One region of the Enterococcus sp. S86.2 genome, then DNA from elsewhere that is predicted to be linked to it. Evidence: predicted binding sites of a transcription regulator. Region 1 holds the regulator's gene; the other holds the start of a gene.
What was found. Region 1 encodes CtsR, which represses protease genes until heat stress. Its sites were predicted from a motif close to TTGGTCAAAAAAGGTCAAANA; they were not measured.

Region 1 (9,759 bases):
CTCTCGTTGTGCCACTTTCCATAGTTCGTCGATCCACTCTTGTTTGCAAACATAATTTTCTGGATCTGCAATATAGCTGTCCACCGCCGCTTTGTACACGTTTGAAACGGTGGAAACATAGTGAATAGATTTCATGCGCCCTTCAATTTTTAAACTATCCACGCCGTTTTCAATTAAATCTGGAATGTGCTCAATCATCGTCATATCGACAGCACTCATGGAAAATTCTTCATTTACATTTCCTTTATCCGTTAAACTGCGGTGTTGCTCTGTACCAAAGGGCATATCGTATAATTCATATTTCCAGCGACAAGATTGTGAACAGCCGCCGCGATTGGCATCCCGCATGGACATATGGTTCGATAATGTACACCGGCCTGAATATGAAATACACATTGCCCCGTGAATAAAGGCTTCAATCTCAATTTCAGTATTTTTGCGAATTTCAGCAACTTCTGCCATTGAAACTTCCCGTGCTAAAACGACCCGCTCTAAGCCTTCATTTTTCCAAAATTCCAATGTCTCAAAATTTGTGGCAGAGGCTTGCGTTGAAAGGTGAATCGGAAGACCCGGCGCTTCTGTTGCACAAATTTCAATCAATGCCGGATCAGACACGATCACCGCACTAATTCCGACATCCCGCAACTCGCGGAAAAATTCTCCCGCACCTTCTTGATTCCCTTCATGGGTAACCATATTGGCCGCTACGTATACTTTGGCATTGTGTTCTTTAGCAAAAGCTACACCTTCTGCCATTTCTTCATAACTAAAATTCCCCGCGCGGCTTCGCAAACCATACGCGTTCCCGCCAATATAAACAGCATCGGCGCCATAATGAATCGCCGTTTTCAATTTTTCCAAAGTTCCCGCCGGAGCCAAAACCTCCGGCCGCTTCAAGACTCTCTTTGTCATGTCTTTTTGTCACTCCTGCTTTAGATGTGAAAAAGGCTCGCTTAGAAAGTGAGCAATAAGGCAAAAACAGTGTAAGCCATTTTGCTTATCACTGGTTTTACTTATTGTTGAACTTTCTGGCCTTTTTTACTTCATTTATCGTAAATAGTTTCGCTTGCTTTTTAGCGAATCGCTTTTGGATCTAAATAATAAAAACCAGTGTCTAATCCGCGCTTTTCAGGATGCAAGGTCTGCAGTTTTTCATCTAATGCTGCAGCTTGTGCTTCGTCCCACGTCCCAGCTAAGATGGCTGCCTTAGCGGCCACAAATAATTCGGCAATGGCAACAAAATTGGCTTCATCGGTAAACAATCCATCCAGTTTCCACGTTGTAAAACCAGTTTGGGCCAACTGTCCTACTTCTTTCATCAAATCCAAATCATTATCAGCAAAAATATGCGTCCCATGACTATCTTCAAAGATTGAGTAATGGGTTTCTGGTTTTTTTGGTTCCGATAAGAACAAATCGCGTTCACGACTTGTACGCTCATCTTGCTGCGTATAATTATAATAATTTTGTAAAAGTGGCCGTTTTGATTGATGGATACAGGTTGCACCGTAAACTAAAACTTCCGCCGGTACCGTTAATTGTGGCGCCATTTCTACCATTTCCGCAAAAGGCACTTCTCTGGCTAAAACAGCCCCAACAGCACCTTTTTTACTCCAAAAATTAATTTGACGCGCACTGGTCACTAAGGTTTCCCCATCATATATAAAAGGCGTCGCCAAGTTTTCATTTTGCGTCATCACATAGACGACACCAGGATCTCCCACCACAATTTGATCGGCACCACTTTCTTTTACAAAAGCTAAATACTCCGGTACTAACTTCATTTTTTCCGGATGCATAATGCCATTGACGGCAATTGCTGCTTTTTTCCCGGCAGCATGGGCTAAATTTACTAATTGCCTTTGTTCTTTGCGTGAAAATGAATAAGGTAACCGCAAACCAAACGTTTCTTCCCCAAAGTAGATGGTGTCCACACCAGCTGCTAGTAATTTTTCGGCTTGGTCAACAGAGGCTACCGTTGTGACTAATTCAATCATCTTCTTCCCCCTTTGATAACTCAATTATCTTATCACAGGGTGTGGAATTTTAGAAGTAGCAATCAAAAATCCTACTATTTTTAGAAGATTTCCTGATTGGATTTTAAAAATACAACAGAACGCTAATAAGTCTGGTAATTTATCCCCCGAAAGTAAAATGGATAAAACAAAACTTTGCCAAAAAATCGTTAAAAGAGAACTGAACACAAAAACCCCCAAATGTTAGAAAATTACTAACATTTGGAGGCCGCATTTTTAAACGTTTTGCAATTTTTTCCCTTCAGTAGGTTCTTTTACTGTTAAGGTGATTTTCCCTTTTTTAGCACCGATTGTAACATTATCCCCCAAATGAATTTGGCCAGATAATAACGCTTCAGATAAACGATCTTCCACTTCTTTTTGCAGTGCTCTTCTGATTGGACGAGCGCCATATTCTGGATCAAAACCAGCTTTACCGATAACTTCATTGGCAGCAGGTGTGATTTTCAATTGAATATCTTGTTCGGCTAAGCGTTTTATAATGGATTTACTCATGATTTTCACGATTTGTTGAATTTCAGCTTCTCCTAATGAACGGAAGACAACTGTTTCATCAATTCGGTTTAAAAATTCAGGGCGAAAAGCTTTTTTCAATTCTTCTAAAATACGTTTTTGCATAGCCCCATGATCTTTTGTTAAATCCGTTACGTTAAAACCAACATTTTTTTCTTCACGAATTTGCGTAGCCCCAATATTGGAGGTCATAATCAAAATCGTATTACGAAAATCAACTTTACGTCCTTTTGAGTCGGTCAAATGCCCATCGTCTAATACTTGTAATAAAATATTAAAGACATCTGGATGCGCTTTTTCAACTTCATCCAACAAGATAACAGAATATGGTTTAGAACGAACCTTCTCTGTTAATTGTCCACCTTCGTCATACCCGACATAACCTGGAGGAGAACCAATCAGACGGCTCGTACTGTATTTTTCCATAAACTCTGACATGTCTACGCGAATCAGTGCATCTTCACTGCCAAACATCGCTTCTGCTAGCGTTTTGGCCAATTCGGTTTTCCCAACACCAGTTGGTCCTAAAAACATGAAGGAACCAATTGGACGATTTGGATCTTTCAAGCCACTTCTAGCGCGACGAATCGAACGCGCGACAGCTTTAACTGCTTCTTCTTGGCCCACTACCCGTTGATGGAGAATTTTTTCTAAATCTAGGAGGCGTTCGCTTTCTTTTTTCTCCATTTGTTGCAACGGTACACCTGTCCACTGAGAAACGACAGTTGCGACATCTTCTGCTGTCACACGGTCAGCAAAACCAGAGGCTTCTTTTGTTTCCGCAAAGGCTAATTCTGCCAAACGTTGACTTAACTTTTTCTCTTTTTGGCGTAAACGAGCTGCCGCTTCAAAGTTTTGATTTTGAATTGCTTCTTCTTTTTCACTCATCAGATTTGCAATGTCTTCTTGCAAACCGATAATTTCAGAAGGTTCATCTGCTTTATCCAAACGTACTTTTGCTGAAGACTCATCCATTAAATCAATTGCCTTATCTGGTAACTGCCGCGAATTGATATAGCGAACAGACAACTGGACAGCCGCATGTAATGCTTCATCAGAGATTTCAACACCATGATGTTCTTCGTAACGAGGACGCAAGCCTCTTAAGATCTCTTCGGCCTCTTCTGGCGTTGGCTCATCGACTTGCACACGAGCAAAACGACGTTCCAATGCAGAATCTTTTTCAATATACTTTTGATATTCATCTAGCGTGGTGGCACCAATTGTTTGTAACTCGCCACGAGCTAAAGCCGGTTTCAAAATATTGGAAGCATCAATGGCCCCTTCAGCTCCGCCGGCACCAATCAAAGTATGCAGCTCGTCGATGAATAAGATAATTTGCCCGTCATGATAAATTTCATCAATGATTTTTTTCATCCGGTCTTCAAATTCACCACGATATTTCGTACCCGCTACAAGAGAACCCATATCCAGCATCATCAAACGTTTTTGCTGCATATCTTCCGGAACTTCGCCCCGTACAATCTGTTGCGCTAAACCTTCTGCAATAGCTGTTTTCCCAACACCAGGTTCCCCCACTAAAACAGGATTATTTTTCGTTCTGCGCGAGAGGATTTGAATCAGACGTTTTACTTCTTTACTGCGGCCTACCACGGGATCGAGGCGGTTTTCTCTGGCAAGCTTCGTTAAATCCCGAGCTAAGCCGTCTAGCGTCGGCGTACCTTGCTGCATGCCTTTTGTACCCTGAGGCGCTTGTCTGCGGCGTCCTCCTAACCCGTTATTGGGTGCCTTGCTTTCACTTACGCCCATTTTCTTTTTCAAAAGTTGGCGCATTCTAGCTAAGCTCAAACCAAGGTTGACCATGATGCGAGAAGCAAGAATTTCATCATCGCGTAAAAGTCCCAGTAGTAAATGCTCTGTGCCAATATTCGGAGCGCCTAAGCGTTTTGCTTCGTCACCTGCATAGGCAAAAATTTGTTTTGCCCGTGGTGAATACGGTAAGTAAACTCCAGCCGGATAAGATTTCATCGTGCCATAGCCAGTTAAATGCTCAATTTCTTCTCTAACATCTGTTTCAGTAACGCTCATTTCCCGTAACACTTTTCCAGCAATACCATCTTGTTCAATAATCAAAGCCAACAGTAGATGTTCTGAACCGACTGACTGATGTTTGAAAGTTTTTGCTTCTTCTTGGGCAATCGTCAAGACCGCCTTGGCTTTTTCTGTAAATAATTCATCCATCTGACTCACTTCCTATCCTCATAACTTAATCGCTCTAGCACTGCATGTAACATGCCAGCTCGAATTTCATTTTCATTTTTAAAACGTCCCAGCGTACTTTTAGCCAAAGCCGCTAAAATTAAATTACCTTCTGTTTTGGTTAAAATATCTTCTTCGTATAGCTTTTGAATAATGGCTAAAGCATCTTTTTCTCCCAGTGTATCGACAAAAAGTTGATCTACTTGCTCTAAAAAGCGATGATTGTCAGAAATTTTGATTTTTTCAATTCTAATATAGCCACCGCCACCGCGCTTACTTTCAACAACATAGCCCCGTTGAATTGTGAAACGCGTATTAATGACATAATTAATTTGGGATGGTACACAGTTGAATAAATCAGCCATCTCGGTGCGACGGATTTCAATCATTTCGCTATCTTCCAAAATTTTTTTCAAATAAGCTTCAATTAAATCAGAAGTGTTGTGACGACTCATAATGCGATTTCCCTCCCTTGACTAATTCTGACCTTAATTATACCCAACTTAGCTGGATAATTAAAGGAACATGACTGAATCACAACATTCCTTTAAGAATTAGCGGAAGAAAAAATAAAACACGTACACACGAACTGCTTCGTAACTTTTTTATAGGAAATAAAAGTTACTTCTCTATTTTACCGCAACTTTCACAAAAGTAAAAAATCTAACACAATGAATATTCATACATTAATTTGAACTAATCACATACTATTTTTCCTTACAATTCACTGAATAATTTACTAGCTTGTCTATTTTTTAAAACAAAATCATATAATTTTTTTATCGTAGCTAATAAAATTTTGTCCTTGATAGAACTATTTTGATATACAAAAAAACGAAATCCTTAATATGATTTCGTTAAGACGCGCCCAAGAGGAGTCGAACCCCTAACCTTTTGATCCGTAGTCAAACACTCTATCCAGTTGAGCTATGGGCGCATAAATATTAAATTAAGTCTGACAACATTATAGCTTAAATTCATTTAGAAATAAAGCCTAAAATAAAAAAATCGGGAAGACAGGATTCGAACCTGCGACCCCTTGGTCCCAAACCAAGTGCTCTACCAAGCTGAGCTACTTCCCGATAAAAAATAAAAAGACTACGCGCCCAAGAGGAGTCGAACCCCTAACCTTTTGATCCGTAGTCAAACACTCTATCCAGTTGAGCTATGGGCGCATCTTTCTAATGCCGAGGACCGGAATCGAACCGGTACGGTGATCACTCACCGCAGGATTTTAAGTCCTGTGCGTCTGCCAGTTCCGCCACCCCGGCTTTTTTACTTTTTAAAGTAAAGCGGAAAACGGGGTTCGAACCCGCGACCCCCACCTTGGCAAGGTGGTGCTCTACCACTGAGCTATTTCCGCATGGTTTTGATGCCGGCTAAAGGACTTGAACCCTCGACCCTCTGATTACAAATCAGATGCTCTACCAACTGAGCTAAGCCGGCCTTTTATGCGGGTGAAGGGACTTGAACCCCCACGCCGTAAGGCGCCAGATCCTAAATCTGGTGCGTCTGCCAATTCCGCCACACCCGCATATTTCTTATGAGCCGTACAGGGCTCGAACCTGTGACCCTCTGATTAAAAGTCAGATGCTCTACCAACTGAGCTAACGGCTCATATGGGGGTTAACGGGTTCGAACCGCTGACCCTCTGCTTGTAAGGCAGATGCTCTCCCAGCTGAGCTAAACCCCCATAAGTTCGCGTGGCGACGTCCTACTCTCACAAAGGGAAACCCTTCACTACAATCGGCGCTAAGAAGCTTAACTTCTGTGTTCGGCATGGTTACAGGTGTATCCTTCTCGCTATCGCCACCACACTATTTAATTAAGTGAATTTCATTCACTCAAAACTGGATCTTGAAGTTTTTCAAAACTCTTCCGAGTTTTCTTTTACTTTGGTTAAGCCCTCGATCGATTAGTATCAGTCCGCTCCATACATCACTGTACTTCCACTCCTGACCTATCTACCTGATCTTCTCTCAGGGATCTTACTTTCTTTAAGAAATGGGAAATCTCATCTTGAGGTGGGCTTCACACTTAGATGCTTTCAGCGTTTATCCCTTCCCTACATAGCTACCCAGCGATGCCTCTGGCGAGACAACTGGTACACCAGCGGTAAGTCCATCCCGGTCCTCTCGTACTAAGGACAGCTCCTCTCAAATTTCCAACGCCCGCGACGGATAGGGACCGAACTGTCTCACGACGTTCTGAACCCAGCTCGCGTGCCGCTTTAATGGGCGAACAGCCCAACCCTTGGGACCGACTACAGCCCCAGGATGCGACGAGCCGACATCGAGGTGCCAAACCTCCCCGTCGATGTGGACTCTTGGGGGAGATAAGCCTGTTATCCCCAGGGTAGCTTTTATCCGTTGAGCGATGGCCCTTCCATGCGGAACCACCGGATCACTAAGCCCGACTTTCGTCCCTGCTCGACTTGTAAGTCTCGCAGTCAAGCTCCCTTCTGCCTTTACACTCTGCGAATGATTTCCAACCATTCTGAGGGAACCTTTGGGCGCCTCCGTTACCTTTTAGGAGGCGACCGCCCCAGTCAAACTGCCCATCTGACACTGTCTCCCACCACGATTAGTGGTGCGGGTTAGAGTGGCCATAACACAAGGGTAGTATCCCACCATTGCCTCCTTCGAAACTAGCGTCCCGATCTCTACGGCTCCTACCTATCCTGTACATGTGGTACAGACACTCAATATCAAACTACAGTAAAGCTCCATGGGGTCTTTCCGTCCTGTCGCGGGTAACCTGCATCTTCACAGGTACTAAAATTTCACCGAGTCTCTCGTTGAGACAGTGCCCAAATCGTTACGCCTTTCGTGCGGGTCGGAACTTACCCGACAAGGAATTTCGCTACCTTAGGACCGTTATAGTTACGGCCGCCGTTTACTGGGGCTTCAATTCGTACCTTCGCTTACGCTAAGCACTCCTCTTAACCTTCCAGCACCGGGCAGGCGTCAGCCCCTATACTTCATCTTTCGATTTTGCAGAGACCTGTGTTTTTGATAAACAGTCGCTTGGGCCTATTCACTGCGGCTGACCTTGCGGTCAGCACCCCTTCTCCCGAAGTTACGGGGTCATTTTGCCGAGTTCCTTAACGAGAGTTCTCTCGCTCACCTTAGGATTCTCTCCTCGACTACCTGTGTCGGTTTGCGGTACGGGCCGTTGTCTTCTCACTAGAAGCTTTTCTCGGCAGTGTGACATCAGAAGCTTCGGTACTATTATTTCCCTCCTCATCACAGCTTGTCCTTATAGAAATAAGCATTTGACTCATCTCAAGACTTACTGCTTGAACAGACATATCCATCAGTCTGCACTTCTTAGCCTCCTGCGTCCCTCCATTGCTCAAACAAATACAACGGGTACAGGAATATCAACCTGTTGTCCATCGCCTACGCCTATCGGCCTCGGCTTAGGTCCCGACTAACCCTGGGCGGACGAGCCTTCCCCAGGAAACCTTAGTCATTCGGTGGACAGGATTCTCACCTGTCTTTCGCTACTCATACCGGCATTCTCACTTCTAAGCGCTCCAGCAGTCCTCACGATCTACCTTCAACGCCCTTAGAACGCTCTCCTACCAATACACCTTCGGTGTACTCCACAGCTTCGGTAGTATGTTTAGCCCCGGTACATTTTCGGCGCAGGGTCACTCGACTAGTGAGCTATTACGCACTCTTTAAATGGTGGCTGCTTCTGAGCCAACATCCTAGTTGTCTGTGCAACCCCACATCCTTTTCCACTTAACATACATTTTGGGACCTTAGCTGGTGGTCTGGGCTGTTTCCCTTTCGACTATGGATCTTATCACTCACAGTCTGACTGCCGAATATAAATGAATGGCATTCGGAGTTTATCTGAATTCGGTAACCCGAGATGGGCCCCTAGTCCAAACAGTGCTCTACCTCCATCATTCTTAACTTCGACGCTAGCCCTAAAGCTATTTCGGAGAGAACCAGCTATCTCCAAGTTCGTTTGGAATTTCTCCGCTACCCACACCTCATCCCCGCACTTTTCAACGTACGTGGGTTCGGTCCTCCAGTGCGTTTTACCGCACCTTCAACCTGGACATGGGTAGATCACATGGTTTCGGGTCTACGACTACATACTCATTCGCCCTATTCAGACTCGCTTTCGCTGCGGCTCCGTCTCTTCAACTTAACCTCGCATGCAATCGTAACTCGCCGGTTCATTCTACAAAAGGCACGCTATCACCCATTAACGGGCTCTAACTTGTTGTAGGCACACGGTTTCAGGATCTATTTCACTCCCCTTCCGGGGTGCTTTTCACCTTTCCCTCACGGTACTGGTTCACTATCGGTCACTAGGGAGTATTTAGCCTTGGGAGATGGTCCTCCCGGATTCCGACGGAATTCCTCGTGTTCCGCCGTACTCAGGATCCTCCTAGGTGCCTTCCAAATTTCGCCTACGGGGTTTTTACCCTCTTTGACTGACTTTTCCAAGTCATTCGACTATCTGAAAGAACTACCATATTGGAGTCCTACAACCCCAAGATGCAAGCATCTTGGTTTGGGCTGTTCCCTTTTCGCTCGCCGCTACTTGGGGAATCGATTTTTCTTTCTCTTCCTGCAGGTACTTAGATGTTTCAGTTCTCTGCGTCTACCTCGTATACGCTATGTATTCACGTATACGTAACATCCTATAAAAGATGTTGGGTTCCCCCATTCGGAAATCTCTGGATCATAGCTTACTTACAGCTCCCCAAAGCATATCGGTGTTAGTCCCGTCCTTCATCGGCTCCTAGTGCCAAGGCATCCACCGTGCGCCCTTATTCACTTAACCTTATAAGACCTTACGGTCTGGTTTTGAGCAGTTCTTCTAGCGATAGAAGCTTACTCAAGAAAATAAGCAATTGAACTTATTAAAAAACTCATTCAACGCGGTGTTCTCGGTTTGTTTTGATTTTTTCTTCAAGTATCCAGTTTTCAATGAACAAAATAAAATGTTTGAGAGTAGACCTCTC
Region 2 (9,759 bases), 1.1 Mb from region 1:
AAACAATGGATTTCTTACCTTTATCCTTATAACATCCCCTACTATCGCCGTAAAGGTTGGGAAATTATGTCAGACAAATTGACGTTTAAAATTCGTGACACCCAATTACCCAAACAAGTAGATGTCCCTGGAATGGTAGAACGTCAAAATGTAGATCATCCCGATGTTTTTGCTGTTTACGATACTTTTGCCAAGCAAAATCATGGTGCTTTAAAACGCAGTCATTTTCATTGGGAAGAATACTGGCGTTATGAAAATGAAGAGGAACGGACTGCCGCAATTTATTATGACGGCGCTGGTAAGCCAACGGGCGTTTTATTTTATTGGGTCGCCGAAGAAATTTTTCATGTTAAAGAGATGTTTTATTTAAATCAAGAAGCTCGCAACGGCTTATGGAATTTTATTTCTGCGCATTTTTCGATGGTTTATTGGGTAAAAGGAGACATTTATAAAAACGAACCATTGGCCTTTTTACTAGAAGATAGTCAAATTACGGAAACAATCGAACCTTATTACATGGCTAGAATTGTGGATGTTGCAGAGTTTTTAAAAAGATTTCCTTTTGAATCTTTTGACGGTGCTTTTCACTTTGTCGTGACCGATCCCATTGCGGATTGGAACAATGATACTTTTTCTGTTATGGGCAAAGATGATGAAGTTGTAATTCAAAAAGGTGTTGCTATAGGACCAAGTGTCACAATTGATATTCAAACTTTAAGCTGTCTTTTAATGAATTATCGCCGCGCTTCTTATTTATACCGCATTGAACGTCTACAAGCCGCTAGCAAGAAAACAATTCATTTATTAGAACAAATTATCCCCGACATGGAAGCTTACTTTAGTGATTATTTCTAAACAAAAAAATACGTGGTACTTATTTACGCTAATAAAATAAACGTAATCTGCTACTTATGGAACCCTTTTAATTTGTAATAATGGACCTGTGATAGGCTTATCAGCTTATCACAGGTCCATTTGCAAATTACAGATGCATTTTACACTGGGCAACTTTTACTCTTATCGATTTTACAGATAGGGTAATTGAATAATGGTTTCTGCTTTTCCTGCAACTTCTTCATAATACTCATAGCTTTCATAGGTAAATGTGCCTTTTTCTTTTTCTATTTCTTCTAAAAGCAAGCGATAAATTAATTCACTATCGTTATCATCTTCTAAAAAGCTGGCTACGGCAGCATTAAAAGCTGGCCGTTTTCTGATTTTTAAAGATGATGCAACAGAAAATTCTTTTTCAATTGGCAAACAAAATCCGACTTTTAAAGGGTCAGTGTGAATTTCACCTTTACTTTCGACTGCTAAATAATGAACGAAAGGTTCTCCTTTGACTGCCACACCGGCACTAAGAAGGGCTGTCGCCATTTCTTCATAGGCATCTGCCAATGCTGTACCAAAATCCTCCGCATCGATTTCTTGTTCTTTTTCTAACAACAACACTTCTGGTACAATCTGCGTTTTTATTTCCATTTGACTATCTCCTTTTATCCTCTTTTTTCTAATTATAGTGGAGAATGGATTTTTCACCTAGTAATTCGTCACCTACAAAAAAAAAACCAGACATCACAGTCTGGTTCCCTTTTTGTAAATGACACTTTCCATTTAACACAATTTATCTTTTTTCTTATTTTTCTGCCATTGCTTCATTTTGAAAAACCAATTGGTCATTTAAAAGACTGATAGTGACTTTGGTCTTTGGCAAAACTCGACCAGACACAATTTCTTTAGCCAGTGGCGTTTCCACCTCACGGGTAATAAAGCGTCGCAAAGGCCGCGCACCATATGCTGGTTCATATGCATTTTCAGCAATCCAAACTTTGGCAGCTTCATTAATTTCTAGGACGATTTCTTGATCTTCTAAGCGCTTGGACAATTGTGCGATTATTTTATCGACAATTCCTTTTACGTCTTCAAGGCTTAGTGGTGTAAATAAGATTGTATCGTCAATCCGATTTAAGAATTCTGGTTTGAAGTGGCCCCGTAATAAATTCATGACTTGCTCTTTCACATCTTCTTTAATCGTGCCTTCTTCTGTCACACCTTCTAATAAAAACTGTGAACCGATGTTACTTGTCATAATCATGACTGTATTTTTAAAGTCTACTACCCGTCCTTTTGAATCCGTCAAGCGACCATCGTCTAAAACTTGTAATAAAATATTAAAGACATCCGGATGTGCTTTTTCTATTTCATCTAGAAGAACAATGGTATAGGGATTGCGACGAACAGCTTCTGTTAATTGGCCACCTTCTTCATAGCCGACATAGCCTGGAGGTGCACCAACCAAACGTGAGACCGCATGCTTTTCCATGTATTCACTCATGTCAATTCGCACCATATGGTCTTCTGAATCAAACAAGTTTTCAGCTAACGCTTTTGCTAATTCTGTTTTACCAACGCCGGTTGGTCCTAAGAACAAGAAAGAACCTAATGGACGATTGGGATCTTGTAAACCCGCACGAGAACGAATTACCGCATCACTTACCGCATTGACGGCCTCATCTTGACCAATGACCCGTTTATGCAGTGTTTCGTTTAGCTTCATTAGTTTTTCCCGTTCTCCTTCAACTAATTTCGTTACGGGAATTCCGGTCATACGACCGACAACAGCAGCAATTTCTTCTTCTGTAACCGATTCTTGCACTAAGCGCACATGATCGTCGGTCCCTTTTTCCTCTAGTGTTTCCAATTCCTTTTCTAATTGAGGAATGGTTCCATGACGGAGCACGGCTGCACGTTCTAAGTCATAATTATTTTCAGCATCTTCTAATTCATGCTTAGCCTTATCGATTTCAGAACGTTTATTGGTAATCTGGTTCACTTCTTCTTTTTCAGTTTCCCATTGCATCTTCATGGCGTTTGCTTCTTCTCTAAGTTCAGCCAACTCTGCTTGCAAAATTTCTAAACGTTTTTTCGATGCGTCATCGCTTTCTTTTTTCAACGCTGCTTCTTCAATTTCAAGTTGCATTAAACGTCTGGTTACTTGGTCTAATTCTGTCGGCATAGAATTCATTTCCACACGAATTGTCGCACTTGCTTCATCGACTAAGTCAATCGCTTTATCTGGTAAAAATCGATCGGTAATATAACGATCAGAAAGTGTCGCAGCAGCAACTAAAGCATTATCGTGAATATTAACGCTATGGTGAATTTCAAATCTTTCTTTTAGTCCCCGTAAAATCGAGATCGTATCTTCCACTGTTGGTTCAGCGACTAAAACTTTTTGGAACCGGCGTTCTAGCGCCTTATCTTTTTCCATATATTGCCGATATTCATCTAATGTTGTAGCACCAATCATATGCAATTCACCACGGGCAAGCATCGGCTTTAATAAGTTTCCGGCATCCATGCTGCCTTCGGTCTTGCCAGCCCCCACGATGTTGTGAATTTCATCAATAAAAAGAATAATGCGCCCATCTGCTTTTTTCACTTCTTTTAAAACCGCTTTTAGTCGCTCTTCAAATTCGCCACGGAATTTAGCGCCGGCAATTAATGAACCCATATCAAGAGAAAAAATCGTTTTATCCTTTAAATTTTCTGGAACATCTTTGCGCACAATCCGTTGGGCTAGTCCTTCTACGATAGCCGTTTTACCAACCCCAGGCTCACCGATTAAAACAGGATTATTTTTTGTTTTTCGTGATAAAATCCGAATGACATCACGAATTTCTTCATCCCGTCCAATAATAGGATCCATCTTACCAGCTTTAACTTGTTGCACTAAATCGACACCGTATTTTTCCAATGCTTTATATTGTTCTTCTTGATTTTTTGAGGTCACTTTTTCTCCTCCGCGCATTACTTCAATATTGTGGCGCAATTCTTTTTCCGTAATTCCTTGGTTCACCAAATATTTCGTCAAACGATAATTTTTTAATTTCATTAATGCTAAAATTACGATTTCAGTGGCTAAAAATTCGTCTCCGAAACTTTCCCGTAATTGGTCTGCTTCATTTAATAGATTAAATAAATTTTGGCTCATGCTTTGACCATAAGCTACATTTCCACCAGCTACACTTGGATATTCATCAATTGCCTGATCGACTTCTCTTTCAAAAGATGCAACATCCACACCAGCATCCGTATAAAAATTACGTCCAAAATGATTTGGTTGTAAGAAAATTTTCCATAAATGAGCAATGTCGATTTCTTGATGATGACGTGTTACCGCAACTTGCTGTGCTTCTGCGATAGCTTCTTGTAAGGTTGTCGTCATTTTTTCAATATTCATTTGCCATTCCTCCTAAAGTATTAATTTACTGTGAGCTCAACTACTTTTATCATACTACTATCTCACCTTTTTGGCACGAATGTCGTAGTATTGTTCCTTTACTCACAATATAATAATACGCCTTTGGTCAGTAATGGTCAAACAAAATGCTCTCAAATTTAGCAAATTATTTATGAAATACTAACAAAATGACCGATCTTTCTAACTGGAATCATAGACCACTTGCAAGCCATTTTTATTTAAACTTGTGCTCGCTGGAACAATCATTTCGGCTAAATGAGGAATGGCCTTTTCCCCTATTTGTGCAATGAGAAGCAGTCGCTGAAATTGCCGTAATTTTTGCAGCATATAAAACCATTGAATATTTGAAAAAAGCGCTCGAAAATAATGTAAATGAGCAATCATAAAGTGGTTCCAATGCTTATTTTGATAAATCGCAATAACTTCTGCTTGATATAGTTCAAGACGTAAAGGCGCTATCTTAACAAACAATTTACTGCAAACATCAATAAAACGTAAATACGTTAAAAAGCGTCTTTCATCTTTGGTTTCTTTTAGAAAAACTTTCAAACGTCTTGCCGTTGTCTCTGCTTTAAAATAACCTAATTGATTTGGACTCACGACTAAATACACCTCGATCACTTCCCCTCACTTTAACAACGAAAAAAATAAAGATAATGTCAAAAAAAATCGGAGGAAAATTCCTCCGATCTTTTTGCAGTATGCTATTTATCGTCTTTATCGTTTTTCTTTTTCCATAAGAATACTGCACCACCGGCTAATATAACGCCGAATAATGAGAAGGCTGCTTTGCCTTCGTTGGTTTTTGGTAACATCCGTCGCGCTGTTGTTGCAACGGTGTCAACCAACTCGCCAAGTGTTTGTGGTAGTCGACCACGAGTTCTCGTTGGTTCTGCTGGTGTTGATGCTGGTTCACTTGGTGTAGTGGCACTAGATTCAGTTGGTGGTTCTTCTTGCGTATTATAGACACGAGGCGTTTTTTCTTCCATCGCTTTAGCTGGAACTTCACCGTCTGGATTTTCCAACATTGGTTGTCCATCAATTAATACTGGTAAGTAATTGCCATCTTCATCGTACCAAGATTCTGGAACTTCAATTTTGATTCGTTTTTCTTTATTGCCGATTACAAACCCTTCAGCACTCTCCAATTCCTCAAAGTAGAAGGTTCCCGATGGTAAAAAGCGTGCACCTGTATTTACCAACCCATCTTTATCAGACTCAAAAATATTAACACGATCGTCATGGAGCGGATCTTCTGATTCCACCCATTTGTTCTTCAAGTCATTAACATCGCTCATGTCCAGATAAAGTTTCTTACCATCCTCTTCACGATATATTGCAAATTTTGCGCCGGCAATTGGTCCTAGGTCTTCACCATTTGCTTGTTGCCCAAATTTAAAGAAGTACGGATCACGGACATAGCCCACATTTTTAGGATAAAGATGAATTTGCGTTAGACTTTCGTTATTGACATAAATTGGCAAGGTGATTAAAAGTGGTCGGCCTAATTTTTCCATATCCACATTTAAATCTTTTTTCTCTGTCAGACCTGTTTCAAGAATCAAATAGGCTGTCTCTTCATCACCACTTTTAACTGGTAATTTAGGGAATGTTGCAATCCCTTCTAACGTCCGGCCATCAGGCATTTCCGTTTTTTGTGAAACAATCGCTTGAGCGTTTACTTTAGTTAATTTTGACTCCTCCGCCATTTTAATTGCTTCTTTTCGGGCTAAAGTTGCGATGTAGTCAACGAAATCTTTTTGAGAAGAAACTTTGACTCCATTTGGCAGTTGCCCTTTTTCTTTGACATCTTTATACCAAGGGGTTGCATCGTAAATATCAAACATCGCACCATTTAACGGTAGTGAATTTTCTAGTAACGTATTATCTTGCTCTGTTAATTGTTCACCCACAATTTGCAGACCATCATTTTGATACTCCCAATCTTCCAGCTCTTTATTATTTTTCCAACGAAGATCACGGAAAATTCGTTTGTGCAAATAAATTGTCACTTCTTCAGGATTATCGGCGGCCTCTACGATAGTTTCGCCATTACTAGTAAAAGTAAAGACTAAAGGTAATAGCAGTAACAGTGCTAGTATGCTTGTCATAATCTTTTTCATTTTAAGCGCCTCCTTTCTTATTACGATAAACATAAAAGGCGCCTAATCCTCCGACAATTGCCAGAACTACTAGCGAGAGTGTCATAAATTTCTTAATACCTTGACCACCAGTTGTTGGCAAGCTACCTTCTGGGGTATTTTTTGCTGTCAATTCAATTGTGTTTTTATTTGTATCTCCTTTTGTAAGCTCATATTTAAAGTCTTCTTCAGTGGTAGTTTTTCCATTATAGGTAATTGTTACAACACCTTTTTTACTAATTTCAACTTCAAATGGATGTTCCAATAAGATATAACCTTCGGGGGCAGTTTTTTCTTTAACAAGATACGTTTTTCCTGCTGCTAATTCATAAACATTTCCCTCTTTTTTGAAAACTGATTTCCCAGAACCATCTGTTGTAGCTTCTGCTAATGGTGTTTTAAATTCGTTGTCTTCTTTAGCAAACAATTCAAATGTGGCATTTGATAATGGATTTTTTGTGACTTCATCAATTTTTAATATAGACAACTCAAAGGCTTTAATTTTATTTTCAATCTTACCAATTTTATCATTTGGTGTTATTAGCCAGCGTTTTTGGCCTTTATTGTAAGTTACCGTTAATTTTTCCCCATTGATAGTGGCGGACTTATCTTTAGCGGAGATTACAATATTCCAAGTATTAGCAACGCGACTGTATCCATCAAGCGTTTCTGTTTCAGTTAACGTGTACGTTCCTGGTTCCAAATCTTCATTAAATGTGATCTTCCCGCCATCTTTTGATTTAGTGGTATACTTCTTATCGTCTTTTGTTAATGTAAAGGTTACACCATCTAATTTGCTACCAAATCCATCTGTTTTTAGTAGCTCTAATCGGAATGGATACAAGTGATTTTTAACTTTATTATCCGTTATCGGCTTATCGGCGCTGTCTTTTATAGTTACATTTAAGTTTTGATCAACAGTCACTTTCAAATCGCCAATTGGCTTATAACCCTCAAGAGTTTTAGTTTCTTTAATGACATAGTTACCCGGAGCAACCAGTGTATCAAATTTAACTTTTCCACCGGCAGATGTTGCAGAAGTTATAACAGTTTCCCCATTGCTTTCGTACAATTTAAATTCAACACCTGATAATAGATTACCTTGACCGTCTATTTTTTCAAATTCAATCGCAGTTTTATTATCGCGGACTTTGGTGTGGACCAGGTTTGTTTCAAAGGCTGGTTTTTGTCCTTCCTTAGTGCCATAAACAAAGGTCACTTTCGCTTTATTTTCCATTAAATCGTTAATTTTATCATCTACGGTATTGGTTACTTTAACTTTCAAGCGTAGGCTAAAGTCTTTTCCATAAAAGCCGTCCTCACCAGATTGTTCGTTAATTGCTCGAGAAGCCGCTTCCGTCAAAATCAGTGTTAATTTACCAGAACTTCTGTCATAGGTTGAATCATCTTCAAAAAGTTTTTTCACCTCAGTATAAACAGGATTCCAATTTATAATTTCCTTCGTTTCAAATTTTGTTTTTCCGTTAATATTATAAAGTGTTAGGCTATCTTTCCAATTACTGTCAGAAAGTTCCACTCCTTTTGGCAACGTATCTTCAATTATATATTGTTTAGGTACGATTAATGATTTTGAACTAACATCAATTGTTTCTTGGTTAATAAAATAGTAGTGCTCCTGGCCAGTTTCTACATAACGGGCATCCTTATGAGGAACACCTTCACTTAATTCACTTTCCTTATCTGCATCGTGACCCTTGACACGATATTTTTCTGGTAATGACCATGGATCGTTGCCGTCATTGTAGCGATCTAAATCATTGTAATAGCGTTGTTCAAATCCAGACACACCCCCTGTTGGACTATTCCAATTATCACCTTTTTGATACTGTTTTAGCGGTTGCACCGTTTTGGTTGGCGGATTCTGATTGACTTGAGCCAAACTAGAACTTGCAAAGGTGTTCCAGGCGCGTCCTTGAGTTGAGCCAAATTTATATTTGTGGGTTGTACCTGCCATTGGAAATGTTACAGCAGCCGTTGCAAAGGTTGCACCACCAAGATAATCTGTAAAGGAATTGGAGCCATTACTATAATAACTATTTTTATCATAGTTACATGATCCACTATGAGGATTTAACGTACTTCCAAAGTTCCCGGCTTGACCACCGTCAATTCGACCGGCAAATTCGTGCGCATTTTTTGCTGTTACACCGAAATGAAGATCTATATTACCATAACCGTTTAAAGATGCAAAAGTCATCGTAGCGTCCGAACCTTCCGAAAAGTCGATAAAATCATTTGGCATATTTGTATCACTGGCATTGGGATGTTTTTCAGCATCAAAAAAATTAAATTCAATATCAAATTTATGGATATTTCCATAAATTACTCCTGAAAATAGATTATGGGAAAACTCCATCCATGGTTTCACATCAGATGAATTCCACGTAGCACTAGGACCGATTACAATGTTTGTTAGATGAATAACCGCTCCGACTTTTTTTGGTGTTAGCCCATCAGCGCCGATATAGCCTCCTACGTGGTCATAAATTAATGTGATTTCCTCATTTTCCATTTTACCAGTACTGTTTTCAAATTGCATTGTAGCAGTTTTGTTTGATTCTTTCGAATTCTTCATTGCTGTATAATAGGGGTTGGTCCCATTAGTTGATTTATTATAAACGATAGCGGTCCCTGCTGCTCCAGCGGTGAAAAGTTTATAGGTATTTTCACTTAACGCCGCTGCTGCAGAATTGTAGTCTTCTGTATGTGCTGCAGTTAGATTTTTTTTGTGTTTGATGGTTGGTTGGTACTGCGACTTTCCACTTGTCGCTGCTTTTGATATTACATGGACCTTCTCCACAATAGCATCTTGTGAAATAATCAAATCTTTCCCGACTGTTGATAGTGCTCTGGTATTTCGTGGTTGTACAGTTTGCTTTGTGGTATTTGCTTTCTTTGTTTCGGTTTGCGGTTTTTCGGCTGGATTTTCAACTGCTGGACCTTTTAATGTGAAAGTTTCAGCTGATTTGCCAACTAAAATATTTTCTACTACTTCAAACTCTTCTGTAGACGATGGTACTGTTTCTTCTTCGCTTGTCTCAGAAGTTGCCACCGTACTAATTGAATCAATTACGACTGGATTTTCACCATCAAATTGCAATGCTAATTTTGGTTCAGATCCAATTGCTGTCGTATATTTAAAACTTCCTTTCCCGTTATCGGTAAAAGATTTCGCTTCGATCCAGCTGCCTTTTTCAACACTACCAGCTTGAAACTGGGTTTCTGGTAATTGCAGATTGGGATCTGCTGCTGAAACGATTTCACCATTTGTTAATTTAAGCTTGAGTTTCCCTTTCTCATAGGTACCATTCACATCATTTGTTGTGCTTTTTG

Region 2: a site for CtsR is predicted at 4,367-4,387, ahead of clpB (ATP-dependent chaperone ClpB). Genes of this name have one in related genera too.

What each region holds. Positions count from the first base shown of each region.
Region 1 is NZ_CM206813.1:2,751,862-2,761,620, forward strand. It holds gene AC6R0T_RS13105 (peptidase U32 family protein) at 1-912, opposite strand, end outside; gene AC6R0T_RS13110 (peptidase U32 family protein) at 1,074-1,997, opposite strand; gene AC6R0T_RS13115 (ATP-dependent Clp protease ATP-binding subunit) at 2,253-4,751, opposite strand; gene AC6R0T_RS13120 (CtsR family transcriptional regulator) at 4,757-5,224, opposite strand; tRNA gene AC6R0T_RS13125 (tRNA-Arg) at 5,633-5,706, opposite strand; tRNA gene AC6R0T_RS13130 (tRNA-Pro) at 5,778-5,851, opposite strand; tRNA gene AC6R0T_RS13135 (tRNA-Arg) at 5,871-5,944, opposite strand; tRNA gene AC6R0T_RS13140 (tRNA-Leu) at 5,955-6,040, opposite strand; tRNA gene AC6R0T_RS13145 (tRNA-Gly) at 6,061-6,132, opposite strand; tRNA gene AC6R0T_RS13150 (tRNA-Thr) at 6,143-6,215, opposite strand; tRNA gene AC6R0T_RS13155 (tRNA-Leu) at 6,222-6,303, opposite strand; tRNA gene AC6R0T_RS13160 (tRNA-Lys) at 6,314-6,386, opposite strand; tRNA gene AC6R0T_RS13165 (tRNA-Val) at 6,390-6,462, opposite strand; rRNA gene rrf (5S ribosomal RNA) at 6,471-6,586, opposite strand; rRNA gene AC6R0T_RS13175 (23S ribosomal RNA) at 6,665-9,578, opposite strand.
Region 2 is NZ_CM206813.1:1,635,019-1,644,777, forward strand. It holds gene AC6R0T_RS07630 (GNAT family N-acetyltransferase) at 1-855, shown strand, start outside; gene AC6R0T_RS07635 (hypothetical protein) at 1,027-1,482, opposite strand; gene clpB (ATP-dependent chaperone ClpB) at 1,637-4,243, opposite strand; gene AC6R0T_RS07645 (hypothetical protein) at 4,445-4,864, opposite strand; gene AC6R0T_RS07650 (pilin N-terminal domain-containing protein) at 4,969-6,387, opposite strand; gene AC6R0T_RS07655 (SpaA isopeptide-forming pilin-related protein) at 6,389-9,759, opposite strand, start outside.